3 linked regions of the Methylobacterium mesophilicum SR1.6/6 genome follow. The protein of the gene in region 3 interacts with the protein of the main gene of each other region in a pairwise test. Links are inferred from orthologs where the notes say so. Each region holds a gene or a part of one and is shown on either strand. Other genes may lie near its edges.

Region 1 (4,011 bases), 320 kb from region 3 along the record:
ACGACCCCCGCGCCCGGATCATGCAGAGCACCACCCATCAGGTGCTCAAGGAGCTCGGCAAGACCGACGATCCGCTGCTCCACGTCGCCATGGAGCTGGAGCAGATCGCCCTCAAGGACGAGTACTTCATCGAGAAGAAGCTCTACCCGAACATCGATTTCTACTCGGGCATCACCCTCAAGGCGATGGGCTTCCCCACCGACATGTTCACGGTGCTGTTCGCGGTGGCGCGCACGGTGGGCTGGATCGCCCAGTGGGCCGAGATGATCGAGGACCCGTCGCAGAAGATCGGCCGCCCGCGCCAGCTCTACGTCGGCCCGGCCCAGCGCGACTACGTGCCGGTGGACGCGCGCGGCTGAGGCGGCCCCTGTCCCGGATCAAGTTCAGCGGGGCGGCCGAGAGGCCGCCCTTCGCGTTTGCGGAGGCGGTCGCGCTCCGCCTGCCCTACCACCCGCCCTACGATTGGGCTGCGATCCGCGCCTTCCTGGCCAAGCGGGCGATCCCCGGCGTCGAGGCGGTCGAGACCGGCGGCTTGGCCTATGCGCGCACAGTGAGCCTGGCAGGGCGCCACGGCATCCTGACGGTGCAGCCCGGGGACGAAAGCCTGCATGTCGGGCTCCACGGCATCGACTCGGGTGAGGGTCCGGCCGTTGCCGCGCGCCTGCGCCGCCTGTTCGACTGCGACGCCGACCCGGCCGCCATCGCGGCTTGCCTCGCCCGGGATCCTGTCATGGCCCCGCTCGTGGCGGCGCGGCCGGGCTTGCGGCTGCCGGGGGCGTGGGACCCGTTCGAGACCGGGTGCCGGGCGATCCTCGGCCAGCAGGTCTCGGTGGCGGCCGCGATCGGGCTCGCCGGGAAGCTCGTGGCGGCGTTCGGGACGCCGCTGGCGAAGCCGATGGGCGGGCTAGCCCACGTCTTCCCCACGCCGGCGGATCTGGTCGAGGCGGATGTCGCTCTGGCGCTGAACATGCCCCGCGCCCGCGGCGCGGCGATCCGGGCGCTGGCGACGGCCGCGCTCGCCGACCCGGATCTGTTCGCCCCGGCCGAATCCCTGGAGGCAGCGGTTCTGCGCTTCACGGCGATCCGCGGAATCGGGCCGTGGACGGCGCAGTACATCGCCATGCGGGCGCTCAAGCTGCCGGACGCCCTGCCGGTGGGCGATGTCGGGCTATTGCGGGCGCTGGAGACCGGCACCGGGCGTCCGAGTCCGGCGGCGCTCCTGGCGCGGGCCGAGGCGTGGCGGCCGTATCGATCTTACGCGGCGCAGCACCTCTGGGCTGCGGATGAGGCGGCCGTGAAGGGGCGGTGATCGCCGTCCATGACGTCAGCGGATCGTCCTTGCGGGCGCAGCGAAGCAGGGCTCCAGGAATCGCGCGCCTTCTGTGGAGCCCTCCTTCGAGGCCTCCGCTGCGCTCCGGCACCTCAGGATGAAGGGGGCGGGTTGGGGGCCGTTCTGCTCTCACCGCCCGAACCGCTCGAACTTCGGGAAGCTGCGCGCCATCATCAGCCCGACCTCGGCGCGGTGGCCGAGCCACTTCTCCAGCACCGACACGTTGGCGAGCCGGCCCTCAGTCGAGCCGTCCTGCCAGGGCAGGCCGTCGGCCAGCTTGAACACGTGCGCGTCGAGGAGCCTGCCGCTGCGGCAGCGCTGCAGGCGCACGCCCTTGCCGCGGGCGAGTTCGGCCACCTCGGAGATCGGGAAGATCAAGAGCAGCTTCTCGGTGTTCACCACCGCGACGTGGTCGCCGTCGGCCGGCACCAGCACGGCCGCGGTGGCGTCGCCGTCGAGGCCGAGCACGCTCTTGCCCTTGCGGGTGTTGGCCACCAGCGCGTCGGCGGGCGCCACGAAGCCGCGCCCGTCCGAGCCCGCGATCAGCAGCTTGGTCTCCGGCCGGTAGGGCAGAGCCGCCACGATCTCGGTGCCGTCGTCGAGGTCGGCCATCAGGCGCACCGGGTCGCCGAAGCCGCGGCCGCCCGGCAGCTTCGAGGCCTCCAGCGTGAAGACCTTGCCGTTGGTGGCGAGCAGCAGGATCTTCTGCGTGGTCTCGGTCGGGAAGGCGATCTTCAGGGTGTCGTCGCCCTTGAACGCCACGCCCGAGAGGTCCGCGACGTGACCTTTCAGCGCCCGGATCCAGCCCTTGGTGGAGACGATCACGGTGATCGGCTCGCGCTCGACCAGGGCCGCCGTGAAGTCGATGCCGCCGACATCCGGCGGGCTCGCCAGCGTCGTGCGGCGCCGGCCCAGCTTCGTCTCGGGCCCGAAGGTCTTCTTCACGGCGCGGATCTGCGCCTGGATCGCCTTCCACTGCGCCGGCTCGGAGGCGAGCAGCGCGTCGATCTCGGCCTTCTCGGCGGTGAGCGCCTCGAACTCGCGCTTCAGCTCTATCTCCTCCAGCTTGCGCAGGGAGCGCAGCCGGGTGTCGAGGATCGCGTTGGCCTGGAGCTCGGTGAGTTCGAACCGGGCCATGAGGGCGGCCTTCGGCTCGTCCTCCTCGCGGATGATGCGGATCACCTCGTCGAGGTCGAGATAGACGATGAGCAGGCCGCCCAGGATCTCCAGGCGGCGGTCGATCTGGCCGAGGCGGTAGCGCGAGCGGCGCTGCAGCACCACGCGGCGGTGGTCGACCCACTCGCGCAGGCACTCGGCGAGCCCGATCACCTTCGGCACGAGGCCGCCGACCAGGACGTTGAGGTTGAGCGGGATCCGCGCCTCCAGCTCGGTCAGCCGGAACAGCGATTCCATCAGGATCACCGGATCCACCGTGCGCGAGCGCGGCTCCAGCACGACGCGCACGTCCTCGGCCGATTCGTCGCGCACGTCGGCGAGGAGCGGCAGCTTCTTCTCCTGAAGCAGCTCGGCCATCTTCTCGATCAGCCGGCCCTTCGGGATGCCGTAGGGGATCTCGGTGACGACGATGTTCCAGGTGCCGCGGCCGAGATCCTCCTTGGCCCAGCGGGCGCGGACCCGGAACGCGCCGCGGCCGGTCCGGTAGGCCTCGGCGATCGCTTCGGCCGAATCGACCAGGATGCCGCCGGTGGGGAAATCCGGCCCCTGGACGAACCTGGCGAGCTGCCCCGAGGTCGCCTCGGGGTGGTTGATCAGGTAGAGCGCGGCGTCGCACAGCTCGGCGGCGTTGTGCGGCGGGATCGAGGTCGCCATGCCGACCGCGATGCCCTGGCTGCCGTTGGCGAGCAGGTTCGGGAAGGCCGCCGGCAGCACCACCGGCTCCTCCTTCTCGCCGTTGTAGGACGGGCGGAAGTCGACCGTGTCCTCGTCGATCCCGTCGAGGAGCAGGCGCGCGACCTCGGTGAGCCGCGCCTCGGTGTAGCGGTAGGCGGCAGGCCCGTCGCCGTCGATGTTGCCGAAATTGCCCTGGCCGTCGACCAGCGGGTAGCGCTGGGCGAAGTCCTGCGAGAGCCGCACCAGCGCGTCGTAGATCGCCTGGTCGCCGTGGGGGTGGAAGTCGCCCATCACGTCGCCGACGATCTTGGCGCACTTCTTGTGCGCGGTGGTCGGGTCGAGCCGGAGCAGCCGCATCCCGTACAGGATGCGCCGGTGCACGGGCTTCAGCCCGTCGCGGGCATCCGGCAGGGCCCGGTGCATGATCGTGGAGAGCGCGTAGGCGAGGTAGCGCTCCTCCAGCGCGGATTTCAGCTCGACGCTCTCGATCCCGTCGCCGGACGGCGGCTCGAAGGGCTGGCCCATGACGGCTCCTGTCTCAGGGCGGGGCCGCCGGAAGGCAGCGCCGCCGCGTGCAGCAATCCGTCCTTCCGGGGCGCCGAAGGCGAGCCCGGAATCCAGATCCGCCCGACAGGCCGGGGGAGACGGACCCGTCCTGCCGGCAGCGCGATTCTGGATTCCGGGCTCCGCTCCGCGGCCCCGGAAGGACGGGTTTGTTCGTTCCGGGTCGAGCGGCGCTCAAGCCCGGACGGGTTTGGAACAGAACACGAACATTACCCGGCCTCGCGGCCGAGCGCAACGAATCGCGCCCGCTCCTCCGGCGGCCCGAG
Region 2 (5,188 bases), 330 kb from region 3 along the record:
ACCCCGCGTCGCCAACGCCGCCTAGCATTAGAACAAAACATGAACATAATGAGCCATGCACAGAGGAGGCACGGCGATGATGAAACGGATGATCCTGACCGGGATGGCCGAGTTCATGGCGTTCGGAATGCTGTTTGCCGCGGTGGGCGCCTGGGCGGTAGCCTTGGCACCGGTTCGTTAGCCGGTTTTGACGGAAGCCCCTCCGGTTCCGGCCCGATGGGACTTATGCACAGGCGATCGGCCATTCGGCGCCGATTGTCCACAGGGACAGCCCGAACTGGTGCCCCCGGAGCACGGCCGGTGGATATCGTCCCGGAAGGCCCCGCCGCACGTCGACTTGAGCCGGCCGAGCGGGGATGCTGCACGACCCCTGAACAAGGTCGGCCATGCCACGCCAGCTCAAGGAGGTCGGATTCGTCCACCTCCATGTCCACTCGTCCTATTCCCTGCTCGAAGGTGCGCTGAAGGTCGGCTCCCTGATCAAGGCCGCGGTCGCCGACCGGCAGCCGGCGCTCGCGCTCACCGACACCAACAACCTGTTCGGCGCCCTGGAATTCTCCGAGAAGGCGGCGGGCGAAGGCGTGCAGCCGATCGCCGGCGTGCAACTCTCGGTGGCGTTCGAGGCCGCCGATCCGCACCAGCGGCAGGCACCGACCAGCCACGGCATCGTCCTGCTCGCCCAGGACGATGCCGGCTACGCCAACCTGCTGCGGCTGGCGAGCCGGGCCTATTTCGACACCGCCCTCGGCGAGGCTCCGCGCCTCGACGCCGCGGCGCTCGCCGGATGCTCGGACGGGCTGATCGCGCTCACGGGCGGCCTGGCCGGCCCCCTCGATGCTGCGTTCCGGGCCGGCCGGCCCGAGCTGGCCCTCGCCCGCCTGAAGCGCCTCAAGGAGGCCTTCGGCGAGGACCGGCTCTACGTCGAGCTGCAGCGCCACGGCCTGCCCGAGGAGGGGCGGATCGAGACCGCGCTCCTCGACCTCGCCGGCCGGCACGGCCTCGGGATCGTGGCGACGAACGAGCCCTTCTTCGCCAAGCCGGACGATTACGACGCCCACGACGCGCTGCTCGCCATCGCGGAGGGCCGACTCGTCTCGGACGAGCGCCGCCGCCGGCTCACGGCGAGCCATGCCTTCAAGACCCGGGCCGAGATGGCCGAGCTGTTCCGCGACCTGCCGGACGCGCTCCAGGCCACCGTCGAGATCGCCATGCGCTGCGCCGTGCGGGCGCGGACCCGCAAGCCGATCCTGCCGAATTTCGGCGCCGTGGCGGCGGGCGAGACGCCGCCCATGGCGGACGCGCTGGCGGAGGCGTCGGAGGCCGGTGCGCAGGCGGTCTCGGCCGACGAGCCGACCGAGCTGCGTCGCCAGGCCGAGGCCGGGCTGGAGCTGCGCCTGAAGCAGCACGGCACGGCGCCGGGCTTCTCGGAAGACGACTACCGCAAGCGCCTCGCCTTCGAACTCGACGTCATCGTGTCGATGAAGTTCCCGGGCTACTTCCTGATCGTCTCGGACTTCATCAAGTGGGCCAAGGACCACGACATCCCGGTGGGTCCGGGCCGCGGCTCGGGCGCGGGCTCGCTGGTGGCGTGGTCGCTGCTGATCACCGACCTCGACCCGCTGCGCTTCGGCCTGCTGTTCGAGCGCTTCCTCAACCCCGAGCGCGTCTCGATGCCGGATTTCGACATCGACTTCTGCGTCGAGGGCCGCGAGCGGGTGATCCGCTACGTGCAGCAGCGCTACGGCGAGGGGCAGGTCGGGCAGATCATCACCTTCGGCACGCTGCTCGCCCGCGGCGTGCTGCGCGACGTCGGCCGCGTGCTGGAGATGCCCTACGGGCAGGTCGACAAGCTGACCAAGCTCGTCCCGCAGAACCCCGCCAACCCCGTGACGCTCGCCCAGGCGATCGAGGGCGAGCCGAAGCTCCAGCAGGCCATGGAGGAGGAGCCGATCGTCGGCCGGCTCATTGACATCTCCAAGAAGCTGGAGGGCCTGCACCGCCACGCCTCGACCCACGCGGCCGGCGTGGTGATCGGCGACCGGCCGCTCGAGGAGCTGGTCCCGCTCTACCGGGACCCGAAGACCGGCATGCGGGTGACCCAGTTCAACATGAAGTGGGTCGAGCAGGCGGGCCTGGTGAAGTTCGACTTCCTGGGCCTCAAGACCCTGACGATGCTCCGGTGCTGCACGGACCTGCTGAAGCAGCGCGGCATCGAGATCGACCTCGCCTCCCTGCCCCTCGACGACGCGAAGACCTACGGGCCGATGGGCCGGGGCGAGACGGTCGGCGTGTTCCAGGTGGAATCGGCCGGCATGCGCAAGGCGCTCTGCGAGATGCAGGCCGACCGGCTGGAGGACATCATCGCCCTGGTGGCGCTCTACCGGCCGGGCCCGATGGCCAACATCCCGGTCTATTGCGAGCGCAAGCTCGGCCGCGACGCCGGCAACGAGGCGTCTTGGTATCCGGATCCGAAGCTGGAGCCGATGCTGAAGGAGACCTTCGGCATCATCGTCTACCAGGAACAGGTGATGGAGATCGCGAAGGTCCTAGCGGGCTACTCGCTGGGCGAGGCCGATATGCTCCGGCGCGCCATGGGCAAGAAGATCCGCGCCGAGATGGACGCGCAGCGCGACCGGTTCCTCAAGGGCTGCACCGAGCGCGGGCTGACCAAGGCCAAGGCCAACGAGATCTTCGACCTGCTCGCCAAGTTCGCCGATTACGGCTTCAACAAGAGCCACGCGGCGGCCTACGCGCTGCTCACCTACCAGACCGCCTACCTGAAGGCGAACTACCCGGTCGAGTTCCTGGCGGCCGCCATGACCCTCGACATCGACAACACCGACAAGCTCGCCGAATTCCGCCAGGACGCGCAGCGCCTGAAGATCGTGGTCGAGCCGCCCTCGATCAACACCTCGGGCGAAGTGTTCGCGGTGCGCGACGGCAAGATCTTCTACGCGCTCGCGGCCATCAAGGGCGTCGGCCGCGAGGCCGTGCGCGCGCTGGTGGAGGCCCGCGGCGACCGGCCGTTCAAGGATCTCGCCTGCCTCGCCCGCCGGCTGAACCCGCGGCTGATCAACAAGCGCACCCTGGAGAGCCTCGTCCAGGCCGGGGCGCTGGACTGCATCGAGCCGGACCGGGCGCGCGCCTTCGCGGCGGTGGAGCCGATGATGAAGCTCGCCGCCAGCGCGGCGGAGGCGGAATCGGCCGGCGTCACCGACATGTTCGGGGGCGTGGTGGCGGACGACGTCTCGCTCCGGATCCCGCCCCACGAGGTCTGGCCGATGGCCGACACGCTCAAGCGTGAATACGCGGCGATCGGCTTCTTCATCTCGGGCCATCCGCTCGACGAGTACGGCGACCTGCTCGACAAGCTGCGGGTGCAGAATTGGACGGATTTCTGCCGCGCGGTCCGGGCCGGGACCTCGAGCGTCGGCCGGGTGGCGGCCTCGGTGCTCGACCGGGCGGAGCGGCGGACCAAGACCGGCAACAAGATGGGCATCGTCACCCTCTCGGACCGGACCGCGCATTTCGAGGCGATCATCTTCTCCGAGGGTCTGGGCCAGTACCGCGACATCCTGGAGCCGGGCCGCCCGCTGGTGCTCCAGCTCCAGGCGAACCTGGAGGGCGAGGACGTGCGCGCCCGCATCCTGACGGCGGAGCCCCTCGACCAGGCGGTGGCCCGCCACCAGAAGGGCATCCGCATCCATCTGAGCGATCCGCGCGGGGTCGCGCCGGTGCAGCAGCGGCTGTCGATGCGGGGTGAGAGCGAGGTCTCGCTGATCCTCAAGCTCGACGGCGGCGAGCGCGAGGTGGAGATCCGGCTGCCCGGAAAATTCCAGGCGAGCCCGGCGCTCGCCGGACAGCTCCGGACCGTGCCGGGGGTGGTGCAGGTGGAGGTGAGCTAGCGGACCGCTGCTGAGGCCGCGCCCTCCTCGCGTGCGGAGCGAAGCCGCACGGAGCAGGGTTCGCTCAGAACGGCGCCGCGAGACATCCGCCGAGCGCGCCCTTCAGCGCCGCGGAATCGCCCTCGGACGGGGTGAAGGTCGCCGTCAGGGCCGGGTCGCCGGCGCGCGGGCTCGCCTGCGTCCAGGTCAGCTTGGTCCCGGGCTCGGTGAGCGCCAGCGCGACCCCGCGCAGGGGATCCTCGCCGCGGCGGGCCCCCGTCACCGTCAGGGTGAAGCCCGCATCGGGTCCGGTCGCCGCGCCCCGGACGGGCATGCGCACGGAGCGCACGCTTCCGGCGCTCGAGACCAGGATCCCGGTGAGCGGCGTCTCGCCGCCGGAGCCTTCGAGCCCGGTGACGTCGAAGCGCGGCGCCAGCTCGGCGAAGCGCGGCACGACCAGGGCCGCCGACAGGCCGGTCCCGGCCGGGTCGCAGGCGACGCGCAGGGTCGCCGGGCGCCGGTCCGTGCCGAGCGCCGCCGTTCCGGAGAGGTCGGCGGTGCCGCCGGGAGCCCGGGCGGCGCCGGCCAGCAGCGGCGTTTGTCCGGTGAGGATGTCGGACAGCCTTTCGCCGCGGCTGAGCGGCCCCGCCAGGAGGGCCGCGGCGGCGATGATCACGACCGCCAGGGCCACGCCGATCCGAAGCCGCATTCCATCCTCCACCTGGGGACATACCGGGCCGGCGGCATAGACGATCGCGGCCGGGCCGCAACCCTCCGTTCACCATGAACGCGGGAACTGCGCCGCGATAGCGCCTGCGTGCATTGCAGCAACTCCGTAAAAACCGATCGGTCCTATGCACGCTCGCTCAAGCCTGAGCGTCGCCATGCGCACGAAGATCCTGCTCGCCCTTACCCTGATGGTCTATCTCATGACCGGCCGCGCACCCGGCATCCGGGAGCCGCGCAACCCGGATGCGGAGCATGCGGGCGGGCGCGTCGCCGTCGTGATGAAGCGCGCCTGGGCCTGAGGCTCACGCCGCCGGCGCGCCGGTCCTGAGCCGCTCGGCCACCAGGGCCTGGAGGTTCCAGAGGTGCCGGTCGCGGATGCCGAGGCGCTCGCAGGCCTCCACGGTCCGGAACAGGTACTCGGCGCTCGGTCCCTTGTGCCCGCAGGCGGCGGCGATCTTGTCGGCGATCTCGCCATCGGAGAGGCGCCCGGCGTAGCGGTCGCTGGCGCGGTTGGCCAGGAAGGTCAGGGCCGGGACGGTCCCGGCCTCGGTGGCGACCGGCAGCCAGCGGGCGAC
Region 3 (7,055 bases):
GCGGGCGCAATCCGAGATCTGAAGCGACCGTCGGTGCGGGCCCATCCGGGTCCTCGGCGCCGACATTCGCATTCCCGGATGCGGTCTCTGCCTCGGGGCCGAACACGCACAGACACTGGCGCCATGGCATCGAACGAAGCGACCAAGAAGGTGGACCTGGTGCGCGGCGCAGCCCGCGGACCCGCGAATCCGCCGCCGGCCCGGCCGGCGACGCCGACCCGGACGCCGCAGAAGCGGGCCACGCCGGGCGAGTTCTTCGCGCAGGTTCGCGACGAGGCCCGCAAGGTCACGTGGCCGACCCGCCGCGAGACCACCATTACGACGATCATGGTCTTCGTGATGGTCGTGGCCGCGAGCGTGTTCTTCACGGTGGTGGACCAGGCCCTGCGCTTCGTGGTCGGCCTGATCCTGGGCGTCTGAGGGCGGCCCAATCGGACGAGGGAGACCTCGCGGACTTGTCGGAGTTGAACGGAACCGTGTCGAAGCGCTGGTATATCGTCCACGCCTACTCGAACTTCGAGAACAAGGTCGCCCAGTCCATCAAGGACCAGGCGGCCCAGCGCGGGCTGACCGAGCTGTTCGACGAGGTGATGGTCCCGACCGAGAAGGTCGTGGAGGTGCGCCGCGGCCGGAAGGTCGATGCCGAGCGCAAGTTCTTCCCCGGCTACGTGCTGGTGAAGTGCGATCTCACCGACGAGGTCTACCACCTCATCAAGAACACCCCGAAGGTCACGGGCTTCCTCGGGGCCGACAAGTCGAAGCCGGTGCCGATTCCCGACGCCGAGGCCGAGCGGATCAAGGGCCAGGTCGCCGAGGGCGTCGACCGGCCCAAGCCCTCGATCTCCTTCGAGATCGGCGAGACCGTCCGGGTCTCGGACGGTCCGTTCGCCAGCTTCAACGGCACCGTCGAGGAGATCGACGAGGCCCGTTCCCGCCTGAAGGTGGCCGTGTCGATCTTCGGCCGTGCCACACCGGTGGAACTGGAATACGCCCAGGTCGAGAAGGCCTGATCGTAGAGCGAATAGGGAGTAGCGAATAGCGAGTACGGGTACAGGCGCCCCGCCGGGCTGACCGCCCTATTCGCTATTCGCTACTCCCTATTCGCCAAACCCCCGCGGGAGACCCGCCCGGCCTCGCCTCCGGGATCAACGGCTCGCACCGCGACCTGCAACCGTCCGACCCGCCGCGCTTCAGGCCGCACGGGGGCGGATCCTCATTGGGAGCAGTCCCATGGCGAAGAAGATCACGGGCTACGTGAAGCTTCAGGTCCCGGCCGGCGCGGCGAACCCGTCGCCGCCGATCGGTCCCGCGCTCGGTCAGCGCGGCCTCAACATCATGGAATTCTGCAAGGCCTTCAACGCGAAGACCGCGCAGATGGAGAAGGGCACCCCGATCCCGGTGATCATCACCGCGTATCAGGACCGCTCCTTCACCTTCGAGATGAAGCAGCCTCCGGTCACCTTCTTCCTGAAGAAGGCCGTCGGCCTGAAGCTCGGCAAGAAGCCGGCCTCCGGCTCCAAGACACCGGGCAAGGGCCCGACCGTCGGCAAGATCACCGAGGCGCAGCTCCGCGAGATCGCCGAGAAGAAGATGCCTGACCTCAACTGCGACACGGTCGAGTCGGCCGTCGCGATGATCCGTGGCTCCGCGCGGGCCATGGGCCTCGAAGTCGTCGCGTAAGGGAGGGCAGCATGGCTAAGGAAGGCAAGCGCATCCGCGCCGCCCGCGAGGGCATCGAGGTTACCAAGCTTTATCCCCTCGACGAGGCGATCAAGCTGGTGAAGGAGCGGGCGACCGCGAAGTTCGACGAGACCGTCGAGGTCTCGATGAACCTCGGCGTCGATCCCCGTCACGCCGACCAGATGGTCCGCGGCGTCTGCAACCTGCCGAACGGCTCCGGCCGGACGGTGCGGGTCGCGGTCTTCGCCCGCGGCGCCAAGGCGGACGACGCCAAGGCAGCGGGTGCCGACATCGTCGGCGCCGAAGATCTCCTGGAGATCGTGCAGGGCGGCAAGATCGAGTTCGACCGCTGCATTGCGACCCCCGACATGATGCCGCTGGTCGGCCGTCTCGGTAAGGTGCTGGGCCCGCGCGGCCTGATGCCGAACCCGAAGGTCGGTACCGTCACCATGGACGTGAAGGGTGCGGTGGCCGGCGCCAAGGGCGGCTCGGTGGAGTTCCGCGTCGAGAAGGCCGGCATCGTCCATGCCGGCGTCGGCAAGGTCTCGTTCGACGCCGACAAGCTCGTCGAGAACATCAAAGCGTTTGCGGACGCGGTCGCCAAGGCCAAGCCCGCGGGCGCCAAAGGCACCTACGTCCAGCGCATCGCCGTCACCTCGACGATGGGCCCGGGCGTGAAGGTCGAGCCGAGCACGGTTCTGACCGCCTGAGCTAAGGCGAAGCCTCCACGCTGCGGAGCGCCCGGCCGGAAACGGCCGGGCGTTTTGCTTTGCGGGGGCGAGGGTGGAGCGAATTTCCGACGTCGACATGTTGGCGAGCCGGCGGAATGCGACCTGGGACCCAGCACAGAAATCGCCGCGACAGCTTCACCACGCTCCCTCACGCCATTCTTAACCGCCGAGGGGGGCGCCAACGCGCATGGCTGTGCTAAATAGGCCGCCATGCGATGCACCCTGACGGTCACCTCCAAGCGACGCATCCTGTGCGTCTTTCCCGCCTACACACCGTCCTTCGGGACATTCTCACATGCCTACCCGCTGATGGGCGGGGTGAAGGCGTTCATGCCGCCGCAGGGGCTGCTGCTGATCGCGGCCTATATGCCGGAGGCTTGGGAATGCCGGTTCATCGATGAGAATATCCGCCGCGCCGGTCCGGTCGACTTCGCCTGGGCGGACGCGGTGTTCGTCTCCGGCATGCACATCCAGGAGCCGCAGATCCACGACATCCGCGACCGCGCTCGCGCCGCCGGCAAGGTCACGGTGCTGGGCGGTCCCTCGGTCTCGGGCGCACCGGAGAAGTACGGCGATTTCGACTACCTGCACATCGGCGAAATCGGTGACGCCACCGACCAGCTCGTCGCGCGCCTCGATGCCGACCTGACTCCCCCGCCTGCGCAGGTGGTGCTGGAGACGAAGGACCGCCTCGCGCTCGCGGACTTCCCGGCCCCGGCCTACGAGCAAGCACCGCTCAAGCGATACCTGATCGGCTCGCTGCAATTCTCCTCGGGCTGCCCCTATCGCTGCGAGTTCTGCGACATTCCCCAGCTCTACGGCCGCCAGCCGCGTCTGAAGAGCCCCGAGCAGATGTGCGCCGAGCTCGACGCCATCGTCAGCCAGCCGGGCCATCCGGCAGTGGTCTACTTCGTCGACGACAACTTCATCGGCAACCGCAAGGCGACGCGCGAGATGCTGCCGCATCTCGTGGCTTGGCAGAAGAAGAACAACTACCCGCTTCAGTTCGCCTGCGAGGCGACGCTGAACATGGCCAAGCAGCCCGAGATCCTCGAGCTGATGCGGCAGGCGAACTTCATGACGGTGTTTGTCGGAATCGAGACCCCGGAGGCGGACGCCCTCAAGGGTATCGACAAGACCCACAACGCCGCCGTGCCGATGTACGAGGCGATCGAGACCCTCAATTCCTACGGGCTGGAGGTCACCTCAGGCATCATCCTGGGTCTCGATTCCGACACCGACAAGTCCGAGCAGAACCTGATCGATTTCATCGATCGCTCGGCGATCCCCGTGCTGACGATCAACCTGCTGCAGGCTCTGCCCAAGACCCCGCTCTGGGACCGGCTGGAGCGCGAGGGGCGTCTCGTCCACGACGCGGCGCTGGAATCGAACGTGCTGTTCAAGCGCCCTCACGATCTGGTGGTGGGAAGCTGGCGCCGCGCCATCACGCACGCCTACGAGCCCGAGAAAATCTTCGAGCGCTTCAAGCACCAGTGCGCGGTGACCTACCCGAATCGCATCACCACGCCGACCGCCGGCAAGCTCACCTTCACCAACCTGCGCCGGGGCCTGATCCTCGGCTTCAACATCATCACCCGGGTCGGGATCTTTTCCGACTACCGCAAGCCGTTCTGGAGCGCGGCCGGCTACGCGCTGAAGCGCGGGCAGATCGAGGCGGTGTTCAACATGGGCTTCGTGGCCCACCACCTGATCCGCTTCACCCGGGAAGCCCTGCGCGGCGAGCACAACGCCTCCTTCTACGCCGCCAAGGCTGCGGAGGCGAAAGCCGCCCGCGACCGGAGTTGGTGGGAGGCGGCACGGCGGAAGCTGGTGCCGGAGCGGGAGGCGGCGTAGCTCTGGATCCGGACCGCGCGGAGCGATGCCGTCAGGGCAAGGCTCCCGCGCAAGTCCTTGCCTGCGGCGGAAAAGTCGCGCTTCGGCCCTTGGCAGGCGGCTTGCTAGGCTCTATACACCGCGCCTCACGCATTTCATCCTCACGGAAGGAGACGGCCGATCGGCCGGTTTCCGCTCGAAATGTCGCCCGGGCAACCGGGTGGCACTGGCCGGAAGGATCCTAGGGGCGACGAGCCCCGCGGAGCCTTGTCCGGCCATGTCCTGTCCGAGACTGCAGGTGCCGGTTCGCCGGCTTAATCCGCCAGCCTGCACAGACGGGGAAGACCGAATTCGAAAACGCTCCGCCTCGGCTCGCGCCGCGGAGGGGTTGTCGGTTTGAACCAACTCGCCCGAGGCGGCCTCCAGGGGCACGCGCGGGGACAGGGCCGCGAAGCGTCGTTCGGACGTTCCCGGTCTTACGGCCGAGATCACGTCCGGGCGGCATGTGCAACCGGCGGACCCGAGACCGGGTTTCGCCAACCGGAGAGAGCCCAGTGGACCGGACAGCTAAAGCTGATCTCGTCTCGACGCTCAACGGCGTGTTCAATCAGAGCGCCGTCGTCGTCGTGGCCCACTACAAGGGCCTCACGGTCGCCGACATGCAGAAGCTGCGCTCGCAGATGAAGCAGGCCGGCGCCACCGTGAAGGTCGCCAAGAACAGCCTCGCCGGCATCGCACTCGATGGCACGGACGTCGCCTCCATCAAGCCGCTCCTGAAGGGCCCGACCCTGCTCGCCTATTCCGGCGATCCGGTCGCAGCCGCGAAGGTCGCGGTCGATTTCGCCAAGGCCAACGACAAGCTCGTGATCCTCGGCGGCGCGATGGGGAAGACCGCCCTGAACCCGGACGGCGTGAAGGCGCTCGCCTCGCTCCCGTCCCTCGACGAACTGCGCGCCAAGCTCGTGGGCCTCATCCAGGCTCCCGCGACGAAGGTGGCCCAGGTCGTCAACGCGCCGGCGGCCAAGCTCGCCCGCGTGTTCGGGGCCTATGCCAAGAAGGACGAGGCCGCCTGAGGCCCTTCAAAATCCATCCGTTCGAACCGATATTGAGAGGAATTCACCATGGCTGATCTCGCCAAGCTCGTCGACGACCTGTCCTCGCTGACCGTGCTCGAGGCCGCTGACCTGGCCAAGATGCTCGAGGAGAAGTGGGGCGTCTCGGCGGCTGCCGCCGTCGCCGTCGCCGCCGGTCCGGCTGCCGGTGGTGGCGCTGCCGCTGCCGCCGAGGAGCAGACCGAGTTCACGGTTGTCCTGGCTTCAGCCGGCGACAAGAAGATCGAGGTTATCAAGGAGGTCCGCGCGATCACCGGCCTCGGCCTCAAGGAGGCCAAGGACCTCGTGGAGGGCGCGCCGAAGCCGATCAAGGAAGGCGTTGCCAAGGACGAGGCCGAGAAGCTCAAGGGCCAGCTCGAGAAGGCCGGCGCCAAGGTCGAGCTCAAGTAAGTCGACGATGGGCCGGCACCGGCCCATCACCCCACGGAGGCTCCCGGCGAGCCTGTCGTGACTGGAGCCCGCGGGTGCAGCGCCCGCGGGCTTTAGGCCGCTTCGGCGGATGGTCCTGAAAAGGGCCGACAAGAGATTCGGTTCGGTGGCGCGGCCCGGCGGGGCGCGCGTCACGGCCCGGTGCGGGAGGTCCCTTTCGGGAACGCTTCCCCGGGCGCGAGGCACGCGGGTAGGAGCGAGGTCACATGGCCAACACGCTGGTCGGTCGCAAGCGCATTCGGAAGTTCTTCGGCAAGATCAAGGAAGTTGCCGAGATGCCGAACCTCATCGAGGTTCAGAAGGCGTCCTACGACCAGTTCCTGATGGTCGACGAGCCCGAGGGCGGGCGCGCCGACGAGGGGCTGCAGAGCGTGTTCAAGTCGGTGTTCCCGATCTCCGACTTCGCCTCCACGGCGCTGCTCGAGTTCGTACGCTACACCTTCGAGGCCCCGAAGTACGACGTCGACGAGTGCCGCCAGCGCGGCATCACCTTCGCGGCCCCGCTGAAGGTCACCCTGCGCCTCATCGTGTTCGACGTCGATCCCGACACCCAGGCCAAGTCGGTCAAGGACATCAAGGAGCAGGACGTCTACATGGGCGACATGCCCCTGATGACGGAGAACGGCACCTTCATCGTCAACGGCACCGAGCGCGTCATCGTCTCGCAGATGCACCGCTCGCCGGGCGTGTTCTTCGACCACGACAAGGGCAAGACCCATTCGTCGGGCAAGCTCCTGTTCGCCGCCCGCATCATCCCGTACCGGGGCTCCTGGCTCGACGTCGAGTTCGACGCCAAGGACATCGTGCACGTCCGCATCGACCGGAAGCGCAAGCTGCCGGCGACGTCGCTGCTCTATGCCCTGGGGCTCGACGGTGAGGAAATCCTGTCGACCTTCTACAACAAGGTCGTCTACGACCGCGACGGTGCCGACTGGCGCGTGCCCTTCGACGCCGAGCGCATGAAGGGCATGAAGGCCACGGTCGACCTAATCGACGCCGATTCCGGCGAGGTCGTCTTGGAGGCCGGCAAGAAGCTCAACGCCCGCAACGCCCGCCAGATCACCGAGAAGGGCACCAAGTTCCTCAAGGCGACCGACGAGGATCTCGTCGGCCAGTACATCGCCGAGGATCTGGTCAACACCCAGACCGGCGAGATCTGGGCCGAGGCCGGCGAGGAGATCACCGAGAAGCTCCTGAAGAGCCTGGAGGATGTCGGCACCGCCGAGCTGCCGGTGCTCGACATCGACCACGTCAATGTCGGTCCCTACAT

Evidence for each region. Proteins that work in one complex are often made in the same cells at the same time.
Region 1: the proteins of rplL (region 3) and parC interact in binary tests that used the Escherichia coli proteins (3 or more experiments, as listed by UniProt). The link is inferred for Methylobacterium mesophilicum SR1.6/6 from one-to-one orthologs.
Region 2: the proteins of rplL (region 3) and dnaE interact in binary tests that used the Escherichia coli proteins (3 or more experiments, as listed by UniProt). The link is inferred for Methylobacterium mesophilicum SR1.6/6 from one-to-one orthologs.

Annotation. Positions count from the first base shown.
Region 1 is NZ_CP043538.1:5,025,214-5,029,224, reverse strand. Bases 1,084-4,011 are described here. They hold parC (DNA topoisomerase IV subunit A), read right to left. Parts: upstream 3,707-4,011; coding sequence 1,460-3,706; downstream 1,084-1,459. Other genes in these bases: recO (DNA repair protein RecO), read right to left, coding at 3,955-4,011; MMSR116_RS23805 (DNA-3-methyladenine glycosylase family protein), read left to right, coding at 1,084-1,309. Outside these bases: gltA (citrate synthase), read left to right, coding at 1-359; more of MMSR116_RS23805, read left to right, coding at 440-1,083. UniProt on the Escherichia coli protein: Topoisomerase IV is essential for chromosome segregation; it is the principal protein responsible for decatenating newly replicated chromosomes. It relaxes supercoiled DNA.
Region 2 is NZ_CP043538.1:5,018,301-5,023,488, forward strand. The notes cover bases 1-4,105. They hold dnaE (DNA polymerase III subunit alpha), read left to right. Parts: upstream 1-386; coding sequence 387-3,905; downstream 3,906-4,105. Other genes in these bases: MMSR116_RS23780 (hypothetical protein), read right to left, coding at 3,970-4,105. Outside these bases: more of MMSR116_RS23780, read right to left, coding at 4,106-4,593; MMSR116_RS31465 (hypothetical protein), read left to right, coding at 4,769-4,912; MMSR116_RS23785 (gamma-glutamylcyclotransferase), read right to left, coding at 4,916-5,188. UniProt on the Escherichia coli protein: DNA polymerase III is a complex, multichain enzyme responsible for most of the replicative synthesis in bacteria. This DNA polymerase also exhibits 3' to 5' exonuclease activity. The alpha chain is the DNA polymerase catalytic subunit.
Region 3 is NZ_CP043538.1:5,344,069-5,351,123, forward strand. The notes cover bases 4,230-7,055. They hold rplL (50S ribosomal protein L7/L12), read left to right. Parts: upstream 4,230-5,365; coding sequence 5,366-5,746; downstream 5,747-7,055. Other genes in these bases: MMSR116_RS25295 (B12-binding domain-containing radical SAM protein), read left to right, coding at 4,230-4,265; rplJ (50S ribosomal protein L10), read left to right, coding at 4,799-5,317; rpoB (DNA-directed RNA polymerase subunit beta), read left to right, coding at 5,992-7,055. Outside these bases: preprotein translocase subunit SecE, read left to right, coding at 124-420; transcription termination/antitermination protein NusG, read left to right, coding at 477-1,010; rplK (50S ribosomal protein L11), read left to right, coding at 1,231-1,680; rplA (50S ribosomal protein L1), read left to right, coding at 1,692-2,390; more of MMSR116_RS25295, read left to right, coding at 2,622-4,229. UniProt on the Escherichia coli protein: The binding site for several of the GTPase factors involved in protein synthesis (IF-2, EF-Tu, EF-G and RF3). Is thus essential for accurate translation.